DNA from 3 places in the Pseudoalteromonas sp. SR43-2 genome. Region 3 is predicted to be linked to each of the others. Evidence: predicted binding sites of a transcription regulator. Region 3 holds the regulator's gene; each other region holds the start of a gene.
What was found. Region 3 encodes sigma-54, which starts transcription at its own class of promoters, with help from an activator protein. Its sites were predicted from a motif close to GTTGGCACGNNNNTNGNNT; they were not measured.
Positions count from the first base shown of each region.

Region 1 (4,290 bases), on a different contig from region 3:
GTAGTTATAGTGATTATTTACCTCATTAAAGGGGGCTTTCCGTTAAAAATGTATTTTCAATACGCTTATAAAGATGAGTTTCTAAACACCATTGATACTAATGCCTATAAACATTTAAGTTTTGCATTTGTATTTTGCCTTCTTGGTGTTTTGTATAGTAACGATTCAATACCTAGCGATGTTTCGCATGCAAATATGGCAATGTTCTATCTAGGTATCATGCTCTTGGTATATGGCGCTTCATTACTTTGGCAAAATCGTGATTAGGAGAGGAAATGCAAAATAACATAGCAAAGTACCGAAAAGAAGCTGGGCTTTCACAACAAGAACTTGCTGATGCTATTAACGTGTCGCGCAAAACAATAAGTACCGTAGAAACAAACCGGTTTACCCCTTCGGTAATAATTGCTCTAAAAATAGCAAAGCATTTTAATACCTCAGTTGAAAGTCTCTTTGTACTAGATAAAAATGATTGATACATGTTAAAGCGTTAGTCTCATTCTATTAGCAAAAATACCGATTTAGCTACTTCAATTACAACGTATGGAGGACAGCGCTGTTGTTATTAGCGTAATTGCGCTAAAATAGACCAGCAAAAAAATATATATCTAAACCGGAGATTCTACAAGGCATGAAAAAACTGCTAATTTCACCGTCAAAAATGACGCTAGGCGAACAAGAAAATCAAATCTATCAGAACATTCTGAAGCAATCTTCAGAATTAAGCCTTAACCTTATGGCCGTGAAAGTAGAAAACCACCCTGATGATTTTTTACCTTGGTGTTACGAATTGCTAAGTGCAAGCAGAGATCGTATGAACTACGATTTACTAGAGCCGCAGCAATTACCAGTACTTAAGAAGCTACACGATCAGCTTATTTCAGCTATCAGCTTTTTACAGGTTAAAACTTTACGTATTGCTCCGTGGCCTGTAGTAAGTGTATTTGTAGAACAACACAAAGACGTTATTGCTCTTGATGAACAGCTTCGCTTAGTAGACTACATTAAAAGCATTCGTGAACAATCTCTTAAAGATATGATTCCTGAAGATTTACTTGCGTTTAGCGGTAAGCACATGGCATCACTTGATCCAAGCACATACAACTTTGACGTTGAATGGTTTGCATCAACAAAAAGTGCGAAGAGCTTTCATCAAATGCTTGGCGATTTACCAGGTGCCTTTGACGATGCACTAGTAAATATTCCACTTGAAGGTGACATTACTCAATACGAATATCAACAATTTGTTGCTGCTTATTCAAAAATATTCACCGACAATAATGAAAAACCAACACTTGCGCCTGCAACACGACTGCTTGCAATGCGTCGCCCTGATATATTTACTCCGATCACAAACAATCGATTAGATGCATTATGCGGTGCCCTTGGTGTTTCTAAACTAAAAAATAGTGATTTTGAGCGTTACTGGCAAGATATTGTAAAAGGTATTCAAGCTATGTCATGGTACAAAATGGCTAAACCTAGTAATGGGTTAGAAGAACAATTAGTTGCTATTAAAGCACTAATCCCATGTTTCTTTCACTATGCTGATGCAAAAACACCAGATAACTCTAACTACATCAAACTGTTAAGTAAGCCTAAACGAACTACAACTACGACAGGTAAAACTCAGCGTAGAGGTAAAGAGTCTGCAGAAATTTTAGTAGACCGCGCACTTGCTGCTGACGATATTCCTGAGCACATTCGCAGTAAGCGCGATTCAATTGTGAGTGAAGTTCAAAAAGGTCGTAGTGTAAACGAAACAATTAGCCTTATGCGCACTATATTTGGCTAAAAACTTCTAATTTAGCCGTACTTTTATGGTGCGGCTAGGTTAATTTATGCACCAGCAGTGTGCGCAACATCTCCCTACATACCATATCTCTTCTCAATCTATAAAATACAAGCTCATGTTTTTAATGTATAAAAATAATTTTTAATAAAAAATAATGAAGCTGGCACATACAGTGCAATTATCTCGTTAGTTAAACAATAAAAAGCCGTCAGCCTAAAGGTTCCGAATACATAATAAAAACCTTGGCGAGCAAAAATCATATAACGGGAAATGGACATGCTAAAACTAAAAAAAACCATCGCTATAAGTGCTATAGCATTAATGGGCGCAACATCTTTAACGTCAACAGCCGTACATGCTGAAGTAACAGCAAACGCAGCGGCAACATCAAACTACTTATGGCGTGGTCAAGAGCAAACTGGGGGCGATGCAGCTATTTCAGGCGGTATTGATTACGCCAATGAATCGGGCTTTTATGCAGGTACTTGGGCTTCAAATGCATCGTGGGCAGATGAAATGACCTATGAGCTTGATTTATATGCAGGCTTTGGTGGCGACATTAACGAAAGCGTTAGCTATGATGTTGGCTATATTTATTACGCTTACCCAGATGCAGCTTCTGAAGCTGACGCAGATTTCTCTGAAATTTACGGTAGCATCAGTGTTGAAGGCTTTACATTTGGTGCTTCAGTACTTGCAACATCAGCTGCAAGTGGTGATGGTACAGACTTTGGTGATTCACTTTACCTGACAGCTGACTACGGTTTTGCTGTTGGCAGTAACGGCACTGAAATGGCACTTCACTTAGGCCACTACTCAGGTGACTTTATTGGCGATGATAATATCTTAGATTACGGTGTATCAATTTCGAAAGATGGGTTCACTTTTGGTTTATCTGATACAGATATGGATGACTCAGATATTAAAGCTTACGTTGCTTATTCTGTAGACTTTAATTTATAAGAAAGAATGTGTTACTTGCTGCGACACGAAGGGCCTTTTGGCCCTTTTCTTGTTTTTGAACAAGACCCCTTACATCTGTTAACAAACCGTTACAATTGAATGAAAACAATACATACATTTTCCTTTATTCTATTACCTAGTCACTGGGCATTTATAACTGCCTAGCCATAAAATAGGTATAAAGGAATAATAATGAAATCACCTAACGCGTTTAGCGCCCTACTCGATATTTATATAAGTCCTAGTAAAGCTTTCAATGGTGTTGAACACGCCAAAGGTTGGTCATGGCTTGCTTTTATAGTCATGTCTTTAGTTTCAATGGCGAGTATTTATATTTTTTATTCCACTGTTGATATGCAGTTTTTGATTAATGAGCAAGTAGCAGCATCAACTATTGATGCGACGATTGGCGAGCAAAAAATGATTCGCCAAAGTATAGAGCAAAATGCAGAAGGCCAAATATGGTTTGGTTTGTTTGGCGGCGTAATTGCGCTGGCTATCATGAATGCATTAATGGCACTTTATTATATGCTTGTGGCTAAACAAGATCCTGAATCAGAACATAGCTACGGAGCTTGGTATGGATTCGCTACCTGGACAATGATGCCAGTTGTTATTTCAAGCCTAGGAACAATTGCTCTTGTACTAAGTGCAAGTACAGATCAAATATCTCAACAAGCCGTATTTAGCTACGCATCTATTAACCAATTAATAATAGGACTTGAAATTGGCCATCCTTTTTATAGCTTATTAGAATCAATAAACTTATTTAGCTTTTGGAGCATTTCGCTGGGAATGATCGGCTTAAAATGCTGGACTAATTTTTCAACTAACAAAGCACTCCTATTCTCTGCACTTCCTTCAATTATTATTTTTGGTATTTGGGCAATCATTGCAGCAAGTTAACTCTTAAGTGGAGGTAGATACTAGCTCCACATTACTTAATTCACGGATAGATAAAATGAAAAAAGCAATAATCATCACACTCGCTGTAGGCGCATTTATAGCCCTAATTGTGTCAAAGCAAATTTCTGGCGATGAAAAACAAGCCGAAGTAAATATTGCTCAAGTAGAGCTTGGCGACATTGCTGACTCAATAATGGCTTCAGGTAATTTAGTTTTTAATACACAAGTGCAATTACGCTCTGAAGTGACGGGCCGAGTAGATAAAATATTTGTTCAAGAAGGCCAAGGAGTTAAACAAGGCGATATGTTAATGCGCCTTGATACAACTGCCTTTGAATCAGAAGTTACCCGTAGTAAAGCAATCCTTCGCGCCACAGAAATTGAAATTAAACACAATAAAACACGCCTTGCTAACCTAGAGCGCCAACTTAAAAGACAAAAAGACTTATATGATGTCGGTTTAGGTAATCAAGAGAGCTACGAGAATATTGAAAGCGCACGCGATCTAGCTAAAATCGATATTGAATCACGAATAGAGTCGTACAACCAAGCACAAGCGTCACTACAAATTGCGCAAGATCGCTTAAGTAAAAGTGTATTTAGAGCTCCAATGAGCGGCTTGCTTG
Region 1 is NZ_JACJED010000020.1:82,716-87,005, reverse strand. It holds gene H5120_RS16020 (hypothetical protein) at 1-267, shown strand, start outside; gene H5120_RS16015 (helix-turn-helix transcriptional regulator) at 276-476, shown strand; gene H5120_RS16010 (hypothetical protein) at 632-1,795, shown strand; gene H5120_RS16005 (TorF family putative porin) at 2,072-2,758, shown strand; gene H5120_RS16000 (YIP1 family protein) at 2,951-3,664, shown strand; gene H5120_RS15995 (efflux RND transporter periplasmic adaptor subunit) at 3,720-4,290, shown strand, end outside.
Region 1: H5120_RS16005 (TorF family putative porin) is a predicted target of sigma-54. The motif match lies at 1,955-1,973, and genes of this name have one in related genera.

Region 2 (4,290 bases), on a different contig from region 3:
ATTTAACCCTCTACTTTTTAAGCAAAGCTGACATATATGTGTAGGCATACAAGGCTGTAAAAAATATGCTTGGGGCTACTGTAAGTGCCAAATTAGGTGTCTGATTAATTACATTCACCATAATCACTAAGCTCGATTGAACAGTAATCGGAATAATAGGCGCAAAAAGTACACCTGCTATTTTTTTGTTACTTAAATACGAGGCGCTAGAGTTAATTGCATTATTGAAGCTTTGTCGTATTGCTACGTTTTGTGGTGTTTTAGAATGAAACATACAAATAATTGGAGTTACAAACGCAAGCGTTACATAACTAAACTTATACTTGTTGACGACCATTTCTAAAATAAAGGTAAAAAACAGCGTTACAAATCCACTATACAAACCTTGCACTAATGCAGCTTGAAGCGTAACCGATTTAGCAATGTCTGCCGCACTATTTGCCCAGTAGGCCCAACTAAAATAAAAAACGAAAGACACAACGCCTGACATTATAAGTCGAATATTCAATTAACTGCCTCAATATGCCTAAAACCTAGTTTAATGATAACACTAGAAGTGAAGGTAATATTGTCACTAAATAATAAAGTATTTGATTGTATATTATAGATGTATAAACACACTAATGTTGAAGATTTCCTAAATGGCATCAAGTCAGAATCTGAGCGCGACTGTTAGCTGGAAAGCTTATTAGTAAACAATAAGTATAGTTTTAAAATAATATTGGGAGAGAGTTAAGGAAGTAAATCAATGGGTTGAAGGGCGTTAAAAATTGGATTTAACCTAAAAAACTATCTAAAAACTATCTAAAAATTCTTTAAAAACTAATATTGTGAGCCGATCGGTACTAAAGTATTTAGCTAAACCTCAGTAGTCGGCTTACACAATATATAATCTGTCATTATTTTTTCGCAATAATGTAGATTGCATGTATTAACCCTGGGAAATAACCTAGCAGTGTTAATAGAATATTTAACCAAAAATGCATACCTAAGCCAACTTGCAAAAACACACCTAATGGCGGTAATAAAACCGAAAGTATTATACGAATAATATCCATGATAAAACTCCATTTAAATTAAACATTGAAAAGACTTAAAGCCCAGTATTACTGGGCCTTAACTATACTGTATTATTCAGCAACAATAGCTAGTTTATCAACTACGTCGCGAACATCTTCAGCATTTTTAGCAATTTTAACTGCTAGTTGCTTTTCAGCTTCAGACTCTACAGAGCCATTCAGAGTTACCACACCGTTGTCGGTATCAACATCAATGTCTGTACCACCTACTTCTGAGTCAAACAGGAAGCGAGTTGTGATTACAGTGGTGATTTTAGCGTCCGTTAGGTCGTTATCATCATCGTCCATCATGTCGGTGCTTTTATCTTCGGTGTCCATGCTTTTAACAACAGTAAGGCTGTTATCAACATCAGTTACACCATCTAGGCTAAGTACAAGTTCTTCTGCTAGCTCTTTATCGAGTTCACTATTAACTTTACCTGTAAGTACTACCTTGCCATTTTTTACATCAGTGTTAATGTCAAAGTTGTTTAGATTAGTGTTCATAAGTAGAACGGTTTCTGCCTTACCATCAATCCAAGCATCTTTACTTTCGTTTTCCCAGCTGTTTGCTTGGGCACCCATAGCCGTAGTACCAAGAACTAGAGCTGCGATAATAGATTTGTTAAATGTTTTCATAATCTTTCTCCTTTTGATTAAAGACACTTTAACTAATGCGAGCTTCAGGCCAACTTTATTTATACTTAAAATTCAAAGACTTGAATTAATTAAAAGATAAAACCTTATCTATGTTTGTGTAACTATTTACAGGCTACTCGGTAAAACTTTCTCAAATAGTGAAAATAGCTAGATAATTGCTCTTTTGGTTAATCTATCGTTAATATAACAAAACAAAAAACACCGTTAAAAAATAACCAATTGATAATTAATGAAATTATATTTGGTACGCGGTTTGCAGCCTAACTACAAGAGCAGTATCAATAGTAAATATAATAAGGAATAACTCATGTCTGTAAAAGTTGAAGACCGCCCAATAGAGCAAGTACGCGAACAAGTGATTGATCAATTAATTTATAATTACAGTCATGGTGTTATTTCTGTTGATGCATTTGAAAGACGTTTAGATAATGCGATGGATGCACCTAATAACGAAGCTCTGCTAGCCTTAGTAGAAGACTTAACACTTAATACCGATCAGCAATATAAAGCAGAAAAACAATCGCAATTTACACCACATTATAGTGCACAGCAAAACAGTGATGATGATTTTACATTACGCAGTATTTTAGGATCTAACGAGCGAAGTGGTCAGTGGGTTGTGCCAAAAAATATATATTTGAGTAACTTTATGGGATCGGTGGTGCTTGATTTTACCGATGCTATTTTTGCGCATCAAAATGTAACTATTCACGTTAACTGTATTTTTGGTAGCGATGAAATTTACGTACCAGAGCATGTCAATGTAGTGTCTAAAATGTTTTGTATTTTAAGTAGCCTTGAAAATAAATCTGTGTCGCTTAACAAACGCCAAGGCCCTACAATTCATATTGAAGGAAAGGCAGTAATGGGCTCGGTTGAAGTGAAAATAAAGCGCACAATTAAAGAAAAATTTATAAGCTTTGCAAATGAGCTAAAGACCCAGTTTGGCACGGGTAATAATAACCGCTCACTATAATTGAGTAGCAGCACTTTAGCGTGCTGCTTAGTATTTTATTATAAATCGTTATTTCGCTCGCTTGGTATATCACTTAAATATTCTACAAACTCAACTTCAAACCCTGCAGGATCAATAAAGTAGACATTCTTTCTGAAAGGATTCTCGCTACCTTGCTTGCTTAGAGTAAAACCCACTTTATTTAAGCGCATTACTACTGTGCTTAAATTATTAGTTACATAAGCAAAGTGTGCAAAACCAATTTGATGGCCCGATAAGTTTCTGTTTTCACCTTCACCATGACTGCTTATCGCAATGTAATGCGTGTCATCTCCAAAGTGTACCCAGCGTCTTGGTTTTCCATGCCAATCGCCTCTGCCCTCACTTCTAATCGACCAATGTGGAAATACAGCGCGATAAAATGTAAGCATACTATCTATATCACTCGCGACTAAGTTTACGTGCTCTAAATACATAATGTTATCCTATCAGTTAAGTTAGGAGTACGATAAAACCTCAAGTTAACTTTAGGTAAAGTGTTGTTTAAAATTAATTTATTTAAATGCAGATAATTATTTTTTAAAAATATTTAAACTTTTCAATCTTGTATAAAAAACAAACACAAGTATTTAGGGTTTATTGTTTACTTTATGGCAAAAGTCGCTAAAATACGCCGGCTGAAATATATAAACGTTCTTTTACAACCCAAAGGTAATACCATGCATCCAATGTTAAACATTGCGGTTCGCGCTGCGCGCAACGCAGGCAAAATTTTACTTCGCGCAAGTGAAGATTTATCAAAAGTTGAAGTGCAACAAAAAGGCGCTAACGACTTAGTAACTAACATTGATAAAGAAGCCGAAGCCGTAATTCGTGACACTATTTTACAGTCTTACCCTACTCACTCAATTGTTGGTGAAGAACTAGGTGAGCATAAAGGCAAGGATGATGATTACCAATGGATTGTAGATCCTATCGATGGAACAACTAACTTCATCAAAGGTATCCCTCATTACGCGGTTTCTATCGCACTTAAAGTTAAAGGTCGTTTAGACCAAGCTGTTATTTATGATCCAATTCGTGGTGAGCTTTTCACTGCATCTCGCGGTCAAGGCACTCAGTTAAACAGTAAACGTCTACGCGTTAGCAAAACTACGGTTCTTGCAGGCACTGTACTTGCTACTGGTTTCCCTTTCAAAAACAAAAACCACATGGATGCATACACTGAAGCGTTTAAAGCATTATTTGTACACACTGCTGATATTCGCCGTGCAGGTTGTTCTGCTTTAGATATGGCATACGTTGCAGCTGGCCGTGTTGATGGATTTTTTGAAATTGGTTTAAAACCTTGGAACTCTGCTGCGGGCGAACTAATGGTTAAAGAAGCGGGCGGTATGGTTGTAGATTTTGCCGGTGGTAATAACTATAACCACAGCGGCAATATTATCTGTGGTTCACCAAAACTGACTCAAGCAATTATTCGCGAAATTCGTCCAGTATTAACTGAGTCGTTACTTCGCTAATTAAATGCTATTAATAGCATACTAGAAAGGAGCCCAGGCTCCTTTTTTTGTGCCTAAAAATAAGGGTTATCTAGCTTCAACTCTACTGTTTTAC
Region 2 is NZ_JACJED010000024.1:66,988-71,277, reverse strand. It holds gene H5120_RS17640 (hypothetical protein) at 11-508, opposite strand; gene H5120_RS17635 (YqaE/Pmp3 family membrane protein) at 900-1,058, opposite strand; gene H5120_RS17630 (BON domain-containing protein) at 1,131-1,697, opposite strand; gene H5120_RS17625 (LiaF domain-containing protein) at 2,026-2,694, shown strand; gene H5120_RS17620 (VOC family protein) at 2,733-3,149, opposite strand; gene suhB (inositol-1-monophosphatase) at 3,393-4,196, shown strand; gene H5120_RS17610 (ABC transporter substrate-binding protein) at 4,250-4,290, opposite strand, start outside.
Region 2: H5120_RS17625 (LiaF domain-containing protein) is a predicted target of sigma-54. The motif match lies at 1,959-1,977, and genes of this name have one in related genera.

Region 3 (4,290 bases):
ACGCTATCGCCTGCTGCTTCTTTGTCATCTTGGAATAATGTGATTGTCGCATCAAATTGTACTGCTAATTGCGCAAGCACAGTAGCTGCTCTGGCGTGCAAGCCTAATTTGTTTTTTATTAAAAAGGTATCTTCACAATGCATAACTTACTCTACCTAAGCTGAACAGGTGATTATTCAGCTATATTATTTTTCTTGTTCGCGATGGCGAATTTTTACATTGGGATGTGTCATTGCAAAACTTTCACCGATAGTTTGCGCTAAATACACAGAACGATGTTGCCCGCCTGTACACCCAATAGCAATGGTTAAATAACTGCGGTTATTTCGTTCTAAATGCGGTAACCACGTTTGTACAAATGTTTGAATTTGCCATGTGAATTTTTGCACTATGCTGTGATTAGCTAAATAGTCTTTAACCGGTTGATCTAACCCATTTAAAGGCTTTAACTCTGGTTCCCAGTGTGGATTTGGTAAAAAGCGTGCATCAAATACGTAGTCTGCTTCTTTTGGTATACCGTGTTTAAAACCAAATGATTCAAATGTGACAATCAGTTGCTTATCTTTTTTACCTAAAATCTTTTCACGAATAGATTCAGCGAGTTGATGAACACTTAAATCAGTCGTATCTATCATAAAGTCGGCGCGAGTGGTTAATACATCAAGTAATTCTTTTTCTTTTTTGATGGCTAAATCAAGCGGCAACGAGTCTATTGATAGTGGGTGTAATCTGCGTGTTTCAGAAAAGCGTTTGATCAATGTCTGATCGTCGCTATCTAAATAAAATAACGTAGGGTTTGCAAAGCCTGGTAAGTATTCAAGAATATCGTTAAATTCATCTTGTTCTTTAGGGATGTTGCGCACATCTATGCTAACAGCAATTTTATCGTAGCTATCAGACACACTGCGAACTAATGAAGGTAGTAGGTTTACTGGAATATTATCAACGCAATAATAACCTAAATCTTCTACAACGCGCAAAGCAACCGACTTTCCAGAACCAGAACGGCCGCTTATGATAATTAACTCCATTTAACACCCTTTATAAAACTATGATTGATCGACAATAACTTGGTAAAGCTCAGTATCAGATTTTGCACTGCGTAACTGTTTACAAAAATCTTTGTTGTTTAGTTTATCAGCAATGGTTGCTAGAGTCTTTAAGTGCTGCTGGTTATCGCCATCTGGTACGATGAGTGCGACAAAAATATCAACAGGGCGATTATCGATTGCATCAAAGTTTATTGGAGTTTCGCTAACGAGCACTAAAGCCAAAGGCTCTTCTGCACCGCTCATTCTTCCATGAGGAATAGCAATGCCACGCCCTATACCTGTACTACCTAATTTCTCTCTGCTCATTAAAGCATTAAGAATATCTTGTTGCGGTAAATACGGAAGTTTGTCGTGAGCAAGTTCGCTAATGAACTCTAAAATTCTTTTTTTGCTATTAAAAAGGACCGCAGCTTTGCTGCAGTCCTGGCATATAAGTGAACTTAATTTCATCATATTAGTGTCGAGCAAGCTTCTCTTTGTGTTTGATTACTTGGCGATCGAGCTTGTCGATCAACGAGTCAATAGCGGCATACATATCTTGATGTTCTGTAGAGGCAAATAGCTCAGCACCGCTTACGTGTATTGTGGCTTCTGCTTTTTGATTTAACTTTTCTACATCGAGAATGACATGAACATTATTAATATGATCAGAGTGTCTTTCAAGCTTCGCAAATTTAGTATTAATATAGTCTCTTAGTGAATCGGTTAATTCTACGTGACGACCAGTTAAGTTTAGTTGCATAAGCATTACCCTCTTAGTTTAGCGTCTTAAATCAGACTTTTACGCTGATTTGACGGTGGAATAGCAAGAGATTCGCGGTATTTTGCGATTGTACGTCTCGCTACTTTAATTCCTTGCTCAGCCAATATATCCGCTATTTTGCTATCACTCAATGGTTTTGCTGAGTTTTCTGCTGCGATTAATTTTCGGATAAGCGCACGTATTGCTGTAGATGAACATTCACCACCGTTTTCAGTACTTACATGGCTTGAGAAAAAATATTTAAGCTCAAATATACCACGGGGTGTATGCATGTACTTTTGAGTAGTCACACGCGAAATTGTCGATTCGTGCATTTCTACCATTTCAGCGACATCATTTAAAACCATTGGTTTCATGGCTTCAGGGCCATGTTCAAAAAAGCCTTGTTGTTGCTTAACAATACAATTAGTAACTTTTAATAGCGTGTCGTTTCTACTTTCTAAGCTTTTAATAAACCATTTAGCTTCTTGTAAATGTGAGCGGATAAACTGGCTGTCGCCACTTGATTTTACAGTGCGAGACATTGCCGCGTATTGGCTATTAACACGAATTTTAGGCATGCTATCTGGGTTTAATTCGACAACCCAGCGGCCTTTAATTTTTTTAACTGACACATCAGGAATAACATACTCAGATTCTTCCCTTACAATAGTATCTGCAGGTTTTGGGTTGAGAGTATGTATTAGTGTCATCACTTCTTTAAGCTCTTCTTCTTTAAGCTTAGTTTTTTTCATTAATGTACGATAGTCGCGAGCTGCTAATAGATCAATATGCTCGGTTAAAATCATTTTCGTTTCATTAATGTAAGGTGTTTCTTTATCAAATTGATTAAGCTGAATACACAAACACTCTTGTAAACTACGTGCGGCAATACCCACAGGATCAAACAGTTGGATGCGTTTTAATACCGCTTCAATTTCATCAAGTTCGACTTCGTTATCATCTTCGTTTTCTTGATTAAAGCTTTCTAAAATCTCTTCGCAGCTTAATGTTAAAATACCTGAATCATCGACGGCCTCTACAATCGCAATAGCGATGGCTTCATCGGTAGGGCTAAATGGCGTTAGTTGTAATTGCCACATTAAATACTCATGGAGCGTTTCAGTAGAGGCGCCTTGGTATATTGATTCGTCTTCAGGCATTGGACCTGATGAGGCTGCAGGAGCGGCACTCATGTACTCATCCCAACTAACATCCATAGCCATGTCGTCACTTAGCGTGTCTTTTGCAAGTGCTTCACCAGTATCTTGTTCATATTCGCTCGGAGCATCATCAGCAGATGCGCTAACAGTTATGTCATCGGTATCAGCTTTTTGCTCGTTTTTACCAGCAGCGTCTTCAGAATAGTCTGCCTCTTCAACCTCTAATAGTGGATTACTGTCGAGAGCTTCTTGTATTTCTTGCTGGAGATCCAATGTACTGAGTTGCAACAAACGAATAGCTTGTTGCAGCTGTGGAGTCATTGTAAGTTGCTGGCCCATGCGCAGCTGTAGTGATTGCCTCATGTATCTCTAACAATCCTTTTATGTTGTTATAATTAATACTAGCAGATGCTTAAAGACATGGCGTAAATGTTACAGCCTAAATTGCTCGCCTAAATAAACATCGCGTACTGTTTTATCATTTAATACGTGTTCTGGAGTACCTGATGCAATCAGCTCCCCATGAGAAACAATGTAGGCTTTTTCGCAAACATCAAGGGTCTCTCTTACGTTATGGTCGGTAATTAATACTCCAATCCCACGATTTTTAAGATGTTCTATTATTTTCTTTATATCTAATACCGAAATAGGGTCAACACCGGCAAACGGTTCATCCAGTAATATAAATTTAGGATCTGCTGCCAGCGCTCGTGCTATTTCTACACGACGACGTTCTCCACCCGATAATGCCATACCTTGGCTATCACGAATGTGTTGTATGCTAAATTCATCTAATAAGTTATTGAGCGTATCTTCTCTGGCTTGTTTATTTAGTTCTTTGCGCGTTTCTAAAATGGCCATTAAGTTTTGATAAACAGTCAGCTTTCTAAAAATTGATGACTCTTGCGGTAAGTAGCCTATGCCTAATCTAGCACGACTATGCATAGGTAAAAGAGTAATATCGTTATCATCAATAGATATTTTACCTTTGTCGCTAGGAACAAGCCCTACGATCATATAAAAAGTCGTTGTTTTACCAGCACCGTTAGGGCCAAGTAAGCCAACTATACTGCCAGCTTGTACTTCGAGGCCGACGTTTTTTACAACTTCACGACCTTTATAGCTTTTTGCCAATAGTTCTGCTTTTAATGTGCTCATGGTTGACCTTTATCGCCTTTTTTACTTTTTTTAGTTTCGATCGGTACTAAAATTGTGTGAACGCGGTCAGTTGAGTTTTCATCTTTTTCGGCACTGATGAGCTGCTGCTCTATGTCGTAGGTAATGCTTTTAGCATTTATTTTTTGTCCGGCTTGCGATACTTGTGCATTACCAA
Region 3 is NZ_JACJED010000001.1:61,787-66,076, forward strand. It holds gene H5120_RS00320 (HPr family phosphocarrier protein) at 1-143, opposite strand, end outside; gene rapZ (RNase adapter RapZ) at 186-1,031, opposite strand; gene ptsN (PTS IIA-like nitrogen regulatory protein PtsN) at 1,050-1,502, opposite strand; gene hpf (ribosome hibernation promoting factor) at 1,507-1,794, opposite strand; gene H5120_RS00340 (RNA polymerase factor sigma-54) at 1,821-3,320, opposite strand; gene lptB (LPS export ABC transporter ATP-binding protein) at 3,390-4,115, opposite strand; gene lptA (lipopolysaccharide transport periplasmic protein LptA) at 4,112-4,290, opposite strand, start outside.